4 regions of the Pseudoduganella sp. R-32 genome follow, and region 2 is predicted to be linked to each of the others. Evidence: riboswitches for the same ligand, from Rfam matches in the RefSeq annotation. Region 2 holds a riboswitch; each other region holds the start of a gene.
What was found. A riboswitch is a leader RNA that binds a small molecule or an ion and turns the genes downstream of it on or off. The one in region 2 is predicted to bind cobalamin.

Region 1 (3,934 bases), 2.7 Mb from region 2:
GTGGCGGTGGTCGATGGTTTGGTTCATGGCTGAAGATTCTAGCATGGAACCGTTTCCATTATGGTCCTTGAGCGTTGGCAGTCGATTATGATGTGCACTGCTCTTATCGCAAGGAACGAGGTATGGATCGGTTTCTGTGGACGCCTGGGAACGGGATTGACACGCTGGCCTTAGGCCGCTTGCGGGCGCATTTTCCAAAGCCGGCCGCTCCGATGGGCGAGGCCTGGTTCATGGGGGCCGAAAGGCGAATGTTCAGTGACTTGCTGGGAAACCTGGACGAGATTGCAGTGCGCGAACTGCAGGAATGTTTTGCTGAAATCGCCAGCGGTACCCGGTCATTCGGTCCGATGGAGGAATGGAAAACCTGGTACCACTACCTGCTTGCGGCGCTCCTGCCGCGCAGCCATGAGGCATGTTTTTCCTACCTGCTGGAATCGTTGATGACTGGGTTTATGGCCATTTACCCGAACGGCGTCTCTCGGGAGCCATACGAAGGCTTTCGGGAAGATGTGCTGCTAACCCTGGGACGGTGCATGATGGATGGCATGTGCTGGAACGGCACCGACATCGCTATCGGGAATATTCTGCGTCAATCAAACGACAACCCGAACCGTGTCTGGCTCTGGTGGGATGCCAGTGGAGATTTCTCCGCTTCGATGTTCTTCTGCCTGAAATATCTGCCTGAGTCTTTAGTCGAGCCTTGGCTGCGTTCCGTGTTCGATATCCCCTCACCGCACTGGCGCGCGCAGGTCGTCGTCTGGCTGGTTGGTGCGCATGGGATCCTGAACGACACAATGCGGTGGCCATCTGAATTTTCGCTGGAAGCCCGACCATACATCGGTTGGGAATGGAGTCATTGTCTCGAGGCCCGGCTGACGGTTGTAGACGACAGCGGCGCGCCGCCGGTAGCGGCGCTTGTCCCTGAGGCTGCCCGAACGGCAACGCTGGACGTGGTTCGATCGTACTTCAGCGAAGATCGATTCCTGGAATGGGTCACTTGCATTGCGACTGTTCCATATCTGGAAGCGGAACTGGCTGAAATTCCTTCGACATTCGCAACGCTCTACGTTCGCTAGCGGCTCACGGACAGGTTTCGCGTTCCAGCACCGCGAGCCACGTCATCGCCTGTTCCCGACTCTCGCCGCACATTTCGGCCGAAGGCTGCAGGCCGCCGCAGAAGGCCGGGCGTTCCGGCTTGCCGAAGATCTTGCAACGGTTATCGTCGCCCAATTGGACGCAGCGCACCCCGGCCGGTTTGCCGTTCGGCATTCCGGGAATCGGGGACGTAATCGAGGGCGCCGTGCAGCAGGCGCCACAGGCTGGGCGGCATTGGAAACTCATGGTGGGCCAGTATTTTACAGCTTCGGCCAACCCAGCCAGCGCATGGCCTGCTCGCGCGACTCGCCGCACACTGCTTCGTCGGCCCTGAATTCCACGCACACGAGGGGGCGTTCGGGCAAGCCATACAGCTTGCAGCGCATGTGTGAATCGAGCTGGATGCAGGGCACGCCTGCCGGTTTGCCTTCAGGCATGCCGGGAATCGGGCTGGAGATCGCGGGCGCCGTACAGCAGGCGCCGCATTGTGGACGGCACGGGATCGGGGTGCGGTTCACAGCCGTGCGGGCGGCTTTGCCTTGCTAATGGATAACGTGGTGCGTGCGGCCGCCGAAGGCCTTGAGGGCGTCGGACAGCGACACTTCAATCTGTCCCAGGTGGGCGTCAGCCAGCACCCAGGGCTCGCCGTCCGCGGCATGGCGCTTGGCCACTTCACGTTCGACCATGGCCGCCATGCGCTCATGCAGCACTTGCTGGTAGCGCGGCGAATCCGGATTCCCAGCCTGGGCACGGGCATACATATCGGCCCCTTCCCAGAGTTCCTGGATGCGCTCATCCGCAAGTCCGGAGGCGGCTGCCAGGACTTGTAATGTTGTCTTGTTATGCATTTTTACTCTCCCAGACACGTTCTTTGACGCGTACTTAGCAGTAAATACCTAATTCTCACGAATTACCAATCATTTCTAAGAAGTGGATCTTTATAACAACAGTCGTTGCTCTTCTGGCTAGATTGTTGGCCAAGTGCAGTCTGTTAGAATGACGCACGTTATGTGATTGGTGCCTTCCTGCAAGCCTGCCGGGAGGTGAAACGGGAAGCCGGTGCCGCGCGGGATAGCCATCTTGCGCCAGTCCGGCGCAGCCCCCGCTGCTGTAAGCCGGACGAAGCTGACCAACGCCACTGTGCATCGCACGGGAAGGCCAGGCCAGCGGAGGAAGAAGGCGAGCCAGAAGACCGGCCGGTCACTTTTGATTGTGCGAAGCCCGGGGTGTGGTTTTGCGTGCTCGGAATCCTGCTGTGCCTACCACTACCTTTGCCCGGACCATTACGGTCCTGCTATGTGCGTTCGCTTGCGCGCGTGCCAACGCCGCCGTGCTGTTTGCCATCGTGACCGAACGCGCTGCGCCTGTCGCCATCGAGGCGGCCCATCGCCACCTGGCCGGCCATCCCCAGGACCGTATCGTGTTGCGCACGCCCGCGCAATGGATGGCGGCCGACGACAAGCAAGCCGCCCAGTGGCTGGCGCAGGCGGACAGCATCCTGGCCGTATCGCTGTTCGGCGACCCGGCCCGGCGCCTGAAGGAATTCTTGCCGCGCCATGCCCGCCCGCAGGCCAGCGTGCTGGCCATGAATGGCGAGGCCACGCTTAGCCTGCTGTCGCGCGGACGGCAGGGCAGCTTGCAGGGCTTTTCGCCTGAAACGCTGCGCCAGCTCTCGACCGAGCAGCCGCCGGAAGCGGCACTGCAGGCAGCCAGGGCGCGACCGGCGGCAGGCCAGTGGCTGGCTGCGCGCCAGGTCTGGCAGGCCGGTGGCCGCGACAACACGGCAGCGCTGCTTGCGCACCTGCTCGACCCCTCGCGCGCCCTGGCCGAGCCGCAGCCGGAACCGACGCTGCGCCTGCGCGCCGGCCAGCGCGAACTGCACGACGCGGCGGCATGGGGCAGGGCGGCGCAGCTAGGCCTGCAGGCGCGTCCTACCGTGGTAGTGCTGGACCTGTCGAACATGGATGGCACGGTGCCCGATGCCGTCTGCAAGCAAGTCGAACGCATTGGCCAGCAATGCGTGCAGGTGCTGCCGCGCTGGGGCGGCGCCTCGCGCGAGGCGCTTGAGCGCTTGCCGGAACTGATTGCGCCTGCCGTGCCGGCCGCCATGGTGGTGCTGCAGGACTTTGTGGTGGGCGCCGCCGAAGGGCGCGAAGCCGTCAGCGAGGCATTCAAGAAGCTCGATATCCCGCTGTTCAAGGCGATCCGGCTGTCCGACCGCACCGCCATGCAATGGCGCTTGTCGCCGGACGGCTTGCCGCCTGATTCGGTGCAGTACCGCGTGGCGCTACCCGAGCTGCAGGGCATCGGCCAGCCCATCGTGGTGGCGGCACTGGGCGAGCCGCAGCGCGACAAGCTGACCGGCATCGAGAATCGCCCGCCGGTAGTACTGGCGGCGGAAGCGGAGCGCCTGGCTGCGCGCGTCGAGCGCTGGCTGGCCTTGCGCGCCAAATCCAACCGCGACAAGCGCGTGGCGCTGGTGTACTACAATCACCCGCCGGGCCGCCAGAACATCGGCGCCGACAACCTTGATGTGCCGGCTTCGCTGTTCGACATGCTGCACGCCCTGAAGGACGCCGGCTACACGGTCGGCGAATTGCCGGCCACGCCGGAAGCGCTGCTTGACCGCATCATGGCGCACGGCGTCAACCTGCCTGAGGACCGCGGCGCCTTGCGTGAACTGGCGGGCTCCGTGAACAGCGTCAGCGCCGCCGATTATGCGAAGTGGTTCGCGACGCTGTCGCCGCGCGTGCAGGGAGAAATGACCAGCGGCCTGCTGGGCCGCTTGCACGCCGACGTGCTGGAAGCGGAAGCTGCCGGCGAACGGGCACTCGGCCGC
Region 2 (3,934 bases):
TACCCTGGGCTTCGGTGCGCACCGGGGTGTCGAGAACCGTATAGTCAACGCCTTGTTTCGGCTCGGCGGCATAGGCGCCGGCAGCGGTGAACATCAGGGCGGCAGAAGCAAGCAGCAGTCGCAGCAAACGCATGGTCATCCTTACAGGTAAATGGTAAACGCCGCGAGATTACCATTTTTTGCGCGCCGTGATCAGCCCCGTGGGCCAAAAAGGCGCCAACGGGGCATTTTTAAGCCTGTTTTAAGCGCTTAAAAGTCGTAGCGTGCCGATACTTTCAGTTGACGGCCACTGTTCGGGTAGATGCCTGCGCGGCAGCTGAAGGCTTGGCTGAAATGCTCCTTGTCGAACATGTTCAGCGCGGTCACAGCCAGTTCCCATTGGCCGAACTTGCGCGCGTAGCGGCCATCGACCACGGTGTACGCCGGCATGCGGGCGTCGCAGCTGTTGTCGAAATCGCTGCCGTAGCGCTGTTTGCCGACGCGCTGCACGCCGATGTCGGCGCTCTGGCCGTCGGACGGCAGCCAGGCCAGGCGCACGGTCAGGATGTTCTTCGGCACCAGCGCCAGTTCGCGGCCGGCGTTCGGACCGGAGCGGAACTCGGCATCCACCTGCTGGAAGTGGCCCTGCACCTGCCATTCCGGCGCGAAGCGGTAGCTGCCATCGAGCTCGAAGCCCTTGCGCTGGGTTGGCGCCAGGTTGGTGTTGGCGCCGAACATGCCTGCGGTCGGGTCGTAATAGATCTCGTTGTCCAGGTTGTGGCGGAAAATGCGCGCGTCAAGCTTGGCGGCGCCCTGCGCATAACCAAGGCCGATTTCAGCATCGTGCGAAGTCTGGGTTTCCAGCGGCTTGTTGGCCTGCGGAGTGAAGCCGTTCTCGTCGGAGTTGGCGACGCGGTAGCTCTGGCCAATCTTGGCCCACGCTGTCAGGCCCGGCGCGGCAAGCATGCTGCCCTGCACTTCCCAGGCGTTGTTGGCTTGCTTCACGCTGTAGGTGGCGGTGGTGAATGGCACTGGATCGATCGAATCCTTGTCGAACAGTTCGCGGCGCACGCCGGCGGCCAGGCGGAATTGCTGCGGGCCGGAGAACTTCATTTCGTCGCGCAGGTAGAAAGCCTTGCTGCGCTGGCTGGCGTCGGCGGCGGAGAAGGACGCGGTGGTGACGCGGTTCCAGCGGCCGAAGTCAAAGCCGGCGACCAGTTCATTCAGCATGCCGTCGAACTGGCCAAGGTGGCGCACGCGCGGCGAGAACTGGGTCTGCTTCGTGTCGTAGGCGGAGCTGGAAACGCCCCATGGACTGAAGTAAGTGGCTTCCGCTTCCTTCTTGCGATGCGACAGCTCCGCAGCCAGGTCGAAGGCGCCTACCTTGTGCTCCCAGGCGGCGGTATATCGGTCGCTATCGAGCTTGCCGAAATCGTTCGGGGTCAGGGTCTGGCGCGGATTGGCGTTGAATTGCGCTTCCGTCAGGCTGCCGGCGAAGCGCTGGTCCTGTCGCGCGATGTCGGCACGCAGCGAGAAGCTGCCCACGCCGGTGCTGAATTTCACGCCGCCGTCAAGGCGCGACTGCTTGAATTCATTGTTGTCGCGGTAGTTGTCGGAGCGCTGGTGGCCGGCCGACGCGTCGAAGGCAAAGCCGTCGAAGCCCTGTGCCACGCTGGCGCGCACCTCGCCGCTGTCAAACTGGCCCAGCTCAGTGAACATATTGCCGCTGCGCTCGCCGGCTTGCGGGCGCTTGGTGGTGATCTGGATCACGCCGCCGGTGGCGCCTTCGCCATACAGCACGCTGGCGCCGCCGCGCATGATGTCGATGCGCTCCACCATGTCGATCGGAATGGTGGACAGGGTTGCGCTGGACAGCTCGTTTTCGTTCAGGCGCACGCCATCCAGCACAATCACCACGTTCTGGTCGCTGTTGGTGCCGAAGCCGCGCAGGTCGAGGCCGAAGTCGGGGCTGCCGGTCAGGCTCTGGCGGCCGTACACGCCGCCGATCTTGCGGATCGCCTGGTTGACGTCGGACACGCCGGCGCGGCGGATGTCGGCCGCGGTGATGGTGGTGGCGCCGATCGGCAGCAGCGACGGATCGCTGGCGAAGCGGGAACCGGAAACGACAACGGTGTTCGATTGGGCTTGGGCCGCTGCGGCAAAGCACAGGGCAACCGCTGCGGCAACGGCGCAGCGCGAAGTGATGAAGGTCATGGCAAATCAGTAGAAAGAGTATCCGCCTGCGTCCCCGCAGCCGGAATCCACAGAAGACGAACCCTGCGCGGGCGCGCTTCCACCTCCCTGGCCGGTATCCGGGCTGGCAAGACTGACCGGGCCACCTTCCTGCAGCAGCAGTGGCTAATTGGCGCGGCCTGCCGTCTCAATGACGGCGCTTGCGTACCGTTGCGGGGGCAGCACATTGCGTTTCCCGTTTAACTGCCTCCATGAACAGGAGGCGGGCACCAAGGCGCCGCCATTATACGCCGGTTAAAGTTGGCATAAAAGTTTGGCAATCGGCCGCCACCCGGGCTATATTTTGGTGTTGCAAAAAACCTAATGGAGTCTTATGCGCATCACTCACCTTTTGGCCGCGGCCGCCCTGTTGGGCGGGGTCGCGGTCCAGGCCAGCCTGTGGGCCGGTGGCGCGACGTCCGCCACCGTGCCGGAAGCCGGTAGCGGCATCGCACTGGCGCCAGCCAAGGCGGCCGCCGTCATGCAGCCCAGCGCTCCCGGCGCCTGGGGCGGCATCCGCACCGGCCAGGAGGCCACGTTGTCCGACCGCGTGGTGGACTACCAGATCGAAGCCAGCCTGGACCCGGTCAAGCACACCATCGACGGCAAGCAGCGCCTGACCTGGCGCAACCGCAGCGCCGAACCGGTGCGCAGCGTCTACCTGCACCTGTACCTGAATGCCTTCCAGAACGGCTACAGCACCTTCCACACCGAGGAGCGCAAAACCGGCAGCGGCATTCGCAACAGCGCCCTGAGCAAAGATGGAGAATGGGGCTACACGGAATTGCGCAGCGTGCAGCAAGGCGGCGCCAAGGTGCCGTGGACTTTCGTGCATCCCGACGGCGGCCCGGCGGCCGACCAGACCGTGGTGCGCCTTGACCTGCCGCAGGCTGTCGCAGCGGGCGCCAGCACCACGCTCGATATCGCCTTTTTCGACCAGCTTCCGCGCGTGATGGCGCGCAGCGGCTACTTCGACAGCTTCCACCTGGTGGCGCAATGGTTCCCCAAGATCGCCGTGCTGGAACTGCCGGGCGAACGGGGCGCCACCGCGGTGCGCTGGAACGCGCATGAATACCACGCGGAATCCGAGTATTACGCGGACTTTGGCAGCTATGACGTCAAGCTCACCGTCCCCAGGGAATATACCGTGGGAGCCACCGGCGAACTGCAGGGCGCCCCGCAGGAAAAGGACGGCAAGCTGACCCACCATTTCGTGCAGGGCGACGTGCACGATTTCGCGTGGACCGCCGACAAGCGCACTGCGGCACCGCTGACCGGCACCTGGACCGGGCCCGGCAGCCCGCAAGTGAAGATCACCGTGCTTTATCCGCCGGAATTCGCATCCAACGCGGCGCCTGCCTTGCAGGCCACCAAGGATTCGCTGGACTACTTCTCGAAGACCCTCGGCCCCTATCCGTACAAAACCGTGACTGTGGTCATTCCTCCGCATAACGCCAGCGAAGCGGGCGGCATGGAGTACCCCACCTTCTTCACTGTCGACAACTTTGCCGGCCTGAAGCCGGGCACGTTCGCATCGGCGGCGCTGGATTTCGTCACCATTCACGAATTCGGCCATGGCTACTTCTACGGCATCCTCGCCAGCAACGAGTTCGAAGAGCCGATGCTGGACGAAGGCCTGAACGAGTACTGGAACCAGCGCATGCTGCGCGATACGGGCCGCAAGGCCTACCTCACGACGCCGTTCCTGCGCGCGATCGGATTT
Region 3 (3,934 bases), 1.9 Mb from region 2:
AGATCAAGGCTTACGCAGGCGGCCTGGCCGATATGCTGTGCGCATACTTGGCCGGGCTGGCGGATCAGAACACGGCGCGCAAAGTCAAACGCACCGTGCGCGGTTCGCCGGGGTGAAAGTGGATGTCGGACACGCCTTCTGCCGGTTCGCCCGCGAGGCGTGATGCGTAGTAGTAGTCGACATCACTCGCCTTGCGGTCAAACAGGTTGAACACGTCGGCCGTCAGTTGCCAGCGGCGGTCGAAGCGATAGCTGGTGCGCAGGTAGGCGATGGCAGTGCTCGACGAGCGGACGCTGTTGTCTTCCACCAGCGGCCGCGGACCGAAATAGCGCAGCTGGAATGCGCCGGACCATGGGCCGATGTCGTTCAGCGTTGCGCCAAACGAAGCCACCTTTTCCACAGCGCCCGGCACACGGTCGCCAGCGGCGTCGAACTCCGTGTAGCGCGCACGCGAATAGGCCAGGTCGAAGTCCAGCAGCAGGTGCTTGGTCGCGGCGTAGTGATTGTTCCACTCGACGCCGGAACGCTTGCTGGCGCGGCTCGGCGCCGTGTCGCCGGCATCGCCGGAAAATACCAGTTCGGACCCGGAACGCAGGCGCCACAGTGCGACCGAGCTTTGCAGGCCGGTCACGAACTCGCTGCGGGCGCCGACTTCCGCACCGCGCGTTTTCACCAGCGGCGTGACAGGATCGACAGGCTCGCGTTCGCGTGGCGACAGGCGTGCCGTGGTACCGCGCGCATCGTTGCTGTGGAAGCCTTCGCCGTAGTTCACAAAGAACTCCGTCTTGCTCCAGGGCCCGAGCACAAGCGAGATCTTGGGTGATGCAATGTGATCATTCACCTTCCCGCTGTTCTCCGCGATGGAGCTGCCGACATTAAAGCGGTAGCTGTCGTAGCGCACGCCGGCAATGGAGCGCAGCCAGTCCGTCCACTGCACAGTGCTCTGGAACCATGCGGCCACACTCGCCTCGGTAACGCGCGATTCGGCGATCGGATGCCGCACCTGCTGCTGCGTCGTAGCGTACAGCCCGACTGGCGCAATGCGGTCGAAGCGCCCCTGCACGCCGATGTTGTTCTCCATCGAGCGTTGGCCGAGTTGACCGAACCAGGTTTGGGTCAGGTCGAAACCCGTCATCTTGCGGCGTTCCGTCTGCAGCACCTGGTCGCCGTTGACCGGATCGTCGAGGAAATAGGTGACGTCGTTGTACAGCGAGAGATCGTTGCGCACCAGGTAGGCGTGCGCCTCCGTCAGCGTGTCGCCCGCGCGCTTGCGCCATTCGGCGGAAAGGCTGTAGCGCGCGGTGCGTCCGCCGTCGCTCGGATCGGCTGCCCCGAATTCATCCAGCCGTCCGTCCTGTACCGCGCGCAGCGGGATCTGGCTGGTCGCGTGCCAGCCGGCCTTGTAAGCCATGCCGGTAATGCTGAAACGCTCCGCGCTGTTGCCCGAACTGTATCGCAGCACACCCGTCGATTTGTGGAACGCTTCCGGCATCTGCCAAGGGCCGTCGTTGTGGCCCAAATCGAGTGCATACAGCAGGTTGCCGTTGCCAACCTCGGTGGAATTCGCCACTACGCCGCGGCGATAGTTATCCGCGCCGACGGTCAGCGATGCAAAATATTCGTTCAGCTTATCGGACAGGCCCATATGCGCGGCGCCGGCCGATGCAAAATCGCCTTCGTCTGCGTAATAGGGGCCTTTGCGGTAGCGGATGCGGCCAACCAGTTCTGGAATCAGGAAATTCAGGTCCGTATAGCCCTGGCCGTGGCCGTGCGTGCGCATATTGACCGGCATGCCGTCGACGAAGGTGGCGAAGTCGGTACCGTGGTCCAGGTTGAAGCCGCGCAGGTAGTACTGGTTCGCCTTGCCGTCGCCGCTGTGCTGGGTGACGATCATGCCCGGCACGAATTCAAGGATCTCGCCGGGCCGCAAGGCAGGCCGGTTGGCGATCAGTGCTGAGGTGATGGTTCCTTCGCTGGCTGCGTCGGAAGTGCGAATGCCATTGTCATAGTGGTGGCCAACGACGTACACCCTGGCTGGTGTCTCTTGCTCTTGTGCCTGCGCGACAGCACACAAGGCCCCCGCGATCATGGGGATCAGTTTCTTTTTCATTATGGATGTTTGAATCGGCAATCCCGCCCACCTCCCCGTGAGCGCGACCGAACAGCGCGCGCATCTTCCCGATGCGTGCACCACCTGTCTGGCCGGTATCCGGGCTGGCAAGGCGGACCGTCTTGCCTTCCCATGCTTGCGCACAGTGGCTTGTGTAGACGGCCTTCGTTGGAGAACGATGCTTGCTTACCGTTGCGGGGGCAGCACACCCTGGCCTGCCGGCTGAACCAGCACGGCCATGTGTTTCCCGTTTAACTGCACGCTTGAACGCGCGCGAGGCACCAAACGGCGGCGATTATACGCTATGCACTGTTGTTATCCTGCCACCGGTCGGTATAAACCAGGTCGGCCAGTTTGCCGCGCATGGCCCATCCCTCGAGCTCCAGCATCGGCTTGGGATAAAAGCCGGCGACGTGGCCCAGGCAGATGATGGCGACCGGCTTGCCGCCAGCGGGGATGCCCAGCAAGGCCGCCAGCTTGAGCGGGTCGAACAGCGACACCCAACCCATGCCCAGGCCTTCCGCACGGGCGGCCAGCCACATGTTCTGGATGGCGCAGGCGACCGAGGCCAGGTCCATTTCAGGCAATGTACGGCGGCCGAAGATGTGCTTTTCGCGATGGTCCATCAGGGCCGCCACCAGCACTTCGCCGCAGTCGCGGATGCCTTCGACCTTCAGCCGCATGAACTCTTCGTTGCGGTCGCCGAGAGCGGCGCCGGTGGCCCGGCGCTCCTCGTCAACCAGCCGATACATCTGCTCGCGCAGCTCGGGGCTCTGGATGCGGATGAAGCGCCAGGGCTGCATCAGGCCGACACTTGGCGCGTGGTGGGCCGCTGCCAACAGGCGCATGAGGAGGTCTTCATCGATTGCACCAGGTACGAAGTGGCGCACGTCGCGCCGTTCGGCAATTACACGATAAACGGCATCAATCGCTGCCTGGTCAAAACTGCTTTGCACTTCTACTCTCACTGTTGATGGAACACGATTTCCTCAACGGCCTGTCCATTGCACAGGTGTTGGTCGATGATGCGGTCCATGTTCTCGGGAGTGACATTGTAGTACCAGGTGCCGTCCGGCTGGACGCAGACGATCGGGCCGCCCTTGCAGGCCGCGAAGCAGCTTACCCGGCTGCGCTTCACGCGCAGTTCGCCTTCGTTCAAGCCCGCGGCCTTGAACTTGTCGCCCAGGCTGTCGAACAGGGCCTGCGACTGGCCGTCGGCAGTGCAGCGCGGGCCGGTGCAAATCAGCAGGTGGCGGTGGTAGCTGCTGATCTTTGGTTTTACCGGGGTGTCGCTCATGCTTCGCTCCCTTCCGCTTCGGTGCTGGTCTCGCCTTCCCACGGCTCGTCGAGCGTGGCGCGGATATAGTCGGCGGGCAGTCGGTACTGCGCAGCCAGTTCTTCAATGCTTGCACCGGCTTCGTGTTCGGCACGCAGCGTATCGAGCCATCCCAGCAGGCCTGTCGACAGGGAACGGCCTGCACGCTCACCTTCGCGCGTCGCGCCACCCTCTTGCATGTCGTATTTGTTGGCGTAGCCGCGCGGCGTTACCATCAGGCCGTTGCGCATGAAGGTGTTGCTGTTGCCAATCAGGACAGTGCTGAGCATGCCGATGTCGGCGTCGGCCATGCTGTCGAGGGTGGTGAAGACGATATTTTCGCGGCGGCGGTAGGCGCTCTTGACGATGGCGACCGGAGTGTCGGCACGGCGATGGCGCAGGAAGAGGCGCTGCGCTTCCACAATCTGGCGTGTGCGGCGGCCGCTTTTCGGGTTGTACAGCGCCACAACGAAGTCCGCCATCGCCACCGCATCCAGGCGGCGGGCAAT
Region 4 (3,934 bases), 2.4 Mb from region 2:
GCAGCGCGCTCACGCGGATGCCCAGGGTGGCTGCCGCTTCCGCATGCAGCGCCATCACGTTCAGCGAACGTGCAGCGCGCAGGGCGAACGCCATCCCGCCGGCCAGCACAATCCACGGCAGCCAGCGGATCGGGGAACCGGACAGGTCGCCGATCAGCCAGAAAACCATGGTGCGCAGGCGGCTTTCCGGCGCAATCGACAGCATCAGGGTGACCAGGGCGATGCAGCCCGAAGACAGGATCACCCCGGTCAATAGCAGCAGGGCAGTGCCGCCTTCCGCGGCGGTGCCGCCGCGCAGGTCGCGCCGCGCCAGGAAGTACAGCATCATCGATACCACGACCGCGCCGGCGAAGGAGGCGGCATCCACCATCCACGCCGCGCACATGAACAGCAATGCCGCCAGTGCGCCAACCGATGCGCCGGACGAAATGCCCAGCACATAAGGGTCGGCCAGCGGATTGCGCAGCAAGGCCTGCATCATCACGCCGGCCAGCGACAAGGAAGCGCCGGTGACAAACGCCGTCGCCGCGCGTTCGGCGCGCAGGCCCAGCAAGTGGCCAGGCAATGAGGTCGGTTGCCCGCTGATGAACTCCCGCAGCGCGCCAGGCATGTCGGCCAGCGGGATGCTGACCGAACCGATCATGCCGGCGGCAACCAGGCTGGCCAGCGATAACAGCACCAGCAGGATGATGACGGTGACGGCGCGCATGCGCAGGTTGGCGGAAAGTGGATGCATAGCGGGCAGCTTATCTCATTTATTTGTAGCTGAAGCGCAGGCCGGCATACACGGTGGAACCGGCGGTGGCGTAATTGCGCGCCAGTTCATAGTGTTTGCCGGCCACGTTGTTCCAGCGCAGGGTGGCAGTCCAGGAACGGTCGAATTCCCAGGCCGCATACAGGTTCAGCAAGCCGTAGCCGCCCAGGCGGTTGCGGTTGGCCGTATCGTCGAAACGGTAGCCGGAAAGCTGCCACTCGGCGCCGGTACTCAGGCTGCCCGCAGTATATTCCAGCGCTAGGTTGCCGTGGCGCTTGGCGCGGCGCACCAGCAGCTTGCCGCTGATGTCGTCCTGCGGGTTCTGCAGGTCGGCGCTCGCGGACAGCGTGAAATTGCTGCCCAGCTGCTGGCGTGCCGACAGGGAGATGCCTTCCAGCGTGGCCTGGTTGACGTTGTAGGCGCAGCCAAGGCGGAAGCCGGGCAGCGGACAAGGGGCGATGTTCACCAGCAGGTCGGTCAGCTTGTTGCGGTATGCCACGGCGCCCAGCGCTGTGCCGCCCTGTTCGAAGTGGACGCCTATTTCGCGGTTGCGGCCTTCTTCCGGGCGATTGGCCGGCAGGCCGTAGCCGGGGTAGTACAGCTCATTGAACGTCGGCGCGCGGAAGCTGGTGCCGTAGCTGGCGTTGACGCGCAGGCCCGGCGTGATGCGGTAGCCGTAGCCCAGCGAGCCGGTACTCTTCGAACCATACTGCGAGCTGTCGTCGTTGCGGGCGGCGGCGGCCAGCAGGTGGTCGCCGCGCTTCATGTTGTAGCTGGCGGCCCAGGAAGTGGTGCTGCGCTCACGCACCAGGGCGGCGGTGTTGGATTCGATTTCTTCCTTGCGGTGTTCGGCCAGCAGCTGCAGGCTGTCGGTGCCCAGCGCGATATCGTTCTGCCAACTGAACTGGGTCTGCTTGGTATCGATCTGGCTGGCGGTGGCGGCAAAGCTGCCGGACTTGTCGCGCGATTGCGCGGCTTGCGTCGTCATCTGCCAGGCGTCGCTCAGGCGGTTGCGCGAGTAAAGCGCGGCGGTGTCGAGCTTCTGCGTGCTCCAGGCGCGCACCTTGGTGCCGCTATCGTAATCCGCTTCCTGGTCGCTATGCAGGAACTGCACGCCCAGCTCGTGGCCGGGCGCGACCTGCCAGGCCAGTTGGCCGTTGGCGTGCTTGCGGTCGTAGCCGTCGTCATCGCTGTTGTAGCTGGAGCTGGCCGGCAGCGTGGCGGAGAAGCCGCCGGAGCGTTCCTTGCCCGCGCTGAGGGCATAGTTGAAGGCGCCGGCGCTGCCGGCAATGCCTGCGGTGCCGGATCGGGTGCCGTAAGTGCCTGCCAATACGCCGGCATCGATCGCCGGGCTGCCCTGGCCATTCTTCGTGAAGATCTGCACCACGCCGCCGATGGCATCGGCGCCGTACAGGGTGCTCAACGGGCCGTACACGACTTCGATATGGTCGACGGCGGACAGCGGAATGGCATTCCAGGCGGCCGCGCCGCTGCTGGCGGAGCCGATGCGTACGCCGTCGATCAGGACGATGACCTGGTTGCCGTTGGAGCCGCGCAGGAACACGCTGGCATTGGTGCCCGGTCCGCCGTTGCGGCTCACTTCGATGCCGCGCTGGCGCTGCAGCAGTTCGGTGATGGAGCCGGCGCCGCTGCGCGCGATTTCCTCTGGGCCGATGCTGAGCGTGTCGCTGATGATGTCGCGTGCTGCTTGCGGCGTGCGGGTGGCGGTGATCAGCACGGAATTCAGTACGGCAGCCTGGGTTTGTGCTTCGACGGCAGGTGCGGCAACGGCCAGTGCCAGCGACGCGATGGCCGCTTGCCGGGTAAGGGGAAAGGACATGACAACTTTCGTAACGAGCCGCCGGCCCACGTCCCCGTAAGCCGGCATGAACAGGAACGGGCGCAGGGCGCGTTCCCACCTGGTCTGGCCGGTATCCGGGCTGGCAAGTCTGGCGGCCTGGCCTTCCCATGCTTGCGCACAGTGGCCGGGAGGTCGCTGCCGCACATTGAAGGCGGCACTTGCTTACCGTTGCGGGGGCAGCACACGTTGGCTGTCAGGGACAGCGCCGTGTTTCCCGTTTAACTGCATTCGAGAATTCGATTGCGGGCACCAAAACCCCGCCATTATACGGACTTGGCTGGCCAGGACAAGCGAAGGATCCCGCAATACTTGATGTGGTTTGGCCTGGCGGCCGCCTGCTGCAAGGGCTCACCGGCGGCGATGGCCGCCATCAGGCGCATGGTGCCGGCGTGGCAGACGACAATGGCGTCGTGCTGCAACTCATCGAGGAAGGACTGCACGCGGCGCGCCACCTCGCGCACGGTTTCTCCGCCGCCAGGGCGGTAATCGAGCAGGTCGGCGGCCCAGGCATCGACCTCGGCGCGCGCGACGTCGGGCCAGCTGCACAGCTCCCAGGCGCCGAAATCCATTTCCACCAGGCGCGGGTCGGACGTGAAGGCGCCCAGCAGGGAGGCCAGGGCCGTGCAGCGCCGCAGGGGGCTGGAGTACAGGCGGTAGCCGCGGGTGAGGGCGCTGGCCAGTTGCGGCGCCAGGGCGGCGTGGCCGGCGGCCAGGGCGTCCGCTGCTGCCGGAATGTCGCTGCTGCCGTAGCACAGGCCGGGCGCGACATCGGGCTGCGGATGGCGGACGAGGATCAGTTCCACATGCAGGCCAGTGCCGCGACGTAGAACACGGCTTCGGTCAATTGCTGGACAGCGCCAAGGCAGTCGCCAGTATAGCCGCCCAGGCGTTGCCGGAACTTGCGCGCCAGCCAGAGCGTCGCCAGCAGCATGCCGGCCAGGCCGGCGCCCAATGCAGCCGGCGGCAGCCAGCCCACGACCAGCGCGCCCGCCGCGGGCAGCGCGGCCGTCAGCGTCGCGATGGCGAACTCGCCGCCGCGCATTTCCTGCGCCAGCGGCTTGGCCTTGCCCTCCGCGCGCGCATACTCCATGCGCCAGATCAGCGAACAGGCCATGAGGCGCGACAGCGGATGGGCCGCCAGCAGGGCACCAAGCACCGCCAGCTTCGGCATGCTGGCCAGCGCCGCCACCTTGGTTGCCAGCATCAGGCCGATGCCGATGGCTCCATACGCGCCGATGCGCGAATCCTTCATGATCTCCAGCACGCGCTCGCGCGTGTGACCGCCGCCCAGGCCATCGCAGCTATCGGCAAAACCGTCC

Region 1: another riboswitch for cobalamin. It lies ahead of ACN9MU_RS29825 (cobaltochelatase subunit CobN); the one in region 2 lies ahead of ACN9MU_RS10635 (TonB-dependent receptor).
Region 3: another riboswitch for cobalamin. It lies ahead of ACN9MU_RS01760 (TonB-dependent receptor); the one in region 2 lies ahead of ACN9MU_RS10635 (TonB-dependent receptor).
Region 4: another riboswitch for cobalamin. It lies ahead of ACN9MU_RS31085 (TonB-dependent receptor domain-containing protein); the one in region 2 lies ahead of ACN9MU_RS10635 (TonB-dependent receptor).

What each region holds. Positions count from the first base shown of each region.
Region 1 is NZ_CP183987.1:6,497,856-6,501,789, reverse strand. Features, by position in the region: gene ACN9MU_RS29850 (MFS transporter) at 1-27, opposite strand, end outside; gene ACN9MU_RS29845 (hypothetical protein) at 123-1,076, shown strand; gene ACN9MU_RS29840 (YkgJ family cysteine cluster protein) at 1,081-1,341, opposite strand; gene ACN9MU_RS29835 (YkgJ family cysteine cluster protein) at 1,356-1,598, opposite strand; gene ACN9MU_RS29830 (hypothetical protein) at 1,638-1,943, opposite strand; cobalamin riboswitch at 2,094-2,310, shown strand; gene ACN9MU_RS29825 (cobaltochelatase subunit CobN) at 2,351-3,934, shown strand, end outside.
Region 2 is NZ_CP183987.1:2,319,738-2,323,671, reverse strand. Features, by position in the region: gene ACN9MU_RS10640 (thiol:disulfide interchange protein DsbA/DsbL) at 1-133, opposite strand, end outside; gene ACN9MU_RS10635 (TonB-dependent receptor) at 250-2,193, opposite strand; cobalamin riboswitch at 2,266-2,461, opposite strand; gene ACN9MU_RS10630 (M1 family metallopeptidase) at 2,546-3,934, shown strand, end outside.
Region 3 is NZ_CP183987.1:380,163-384,096, reverse strand. Features, by position in the region: gene ACN9MU_RS01765 (TetR family transcriptional regulator) at 1-116, shown strand, start outside; gene ACN9MU_RS01760 (TonB-dependent receptor) at 65-2,110, opposite strand; cobalamin riboswitch at 2,184-2,410, opposite strand; gene bluB (5,6-dimethylbenzimidazole synthase) at 2,413-3,066, opposite strand; gene ACN9MU_RS01750 ((2Fe-2S) ferredoxin domain-containing protein) at 3,075-3,407, opposite strand; gene cobJ (precorrin-3B C(17)-methyltransferase) at 3,404-3,934, opposite strand, start outside.
Region 4 is NZ_CP183987.1:6,782,367-6,786,300, reverse strand. Features, by position in the region: gene ACN9MU_RS31090 (FecCD family ABC transporter permease) at 1-736, opposite strand, end outside; gene ACN9MU_RS31085 (TonB-dependent receptor domain-containing protein) at 756-2,594, opposite strand; cobalamin riboswitch at 2,664-2,884, opposite strand; gene ACN9MU_RS31080 (histidine phosphatase family protein) at 2,879-3,418, opposite strand; gene ACN9MU_RS31075 (adenosylcobinamide-GDP ribazoletransferase) at 3,409-3,934, opposite strand, start outside.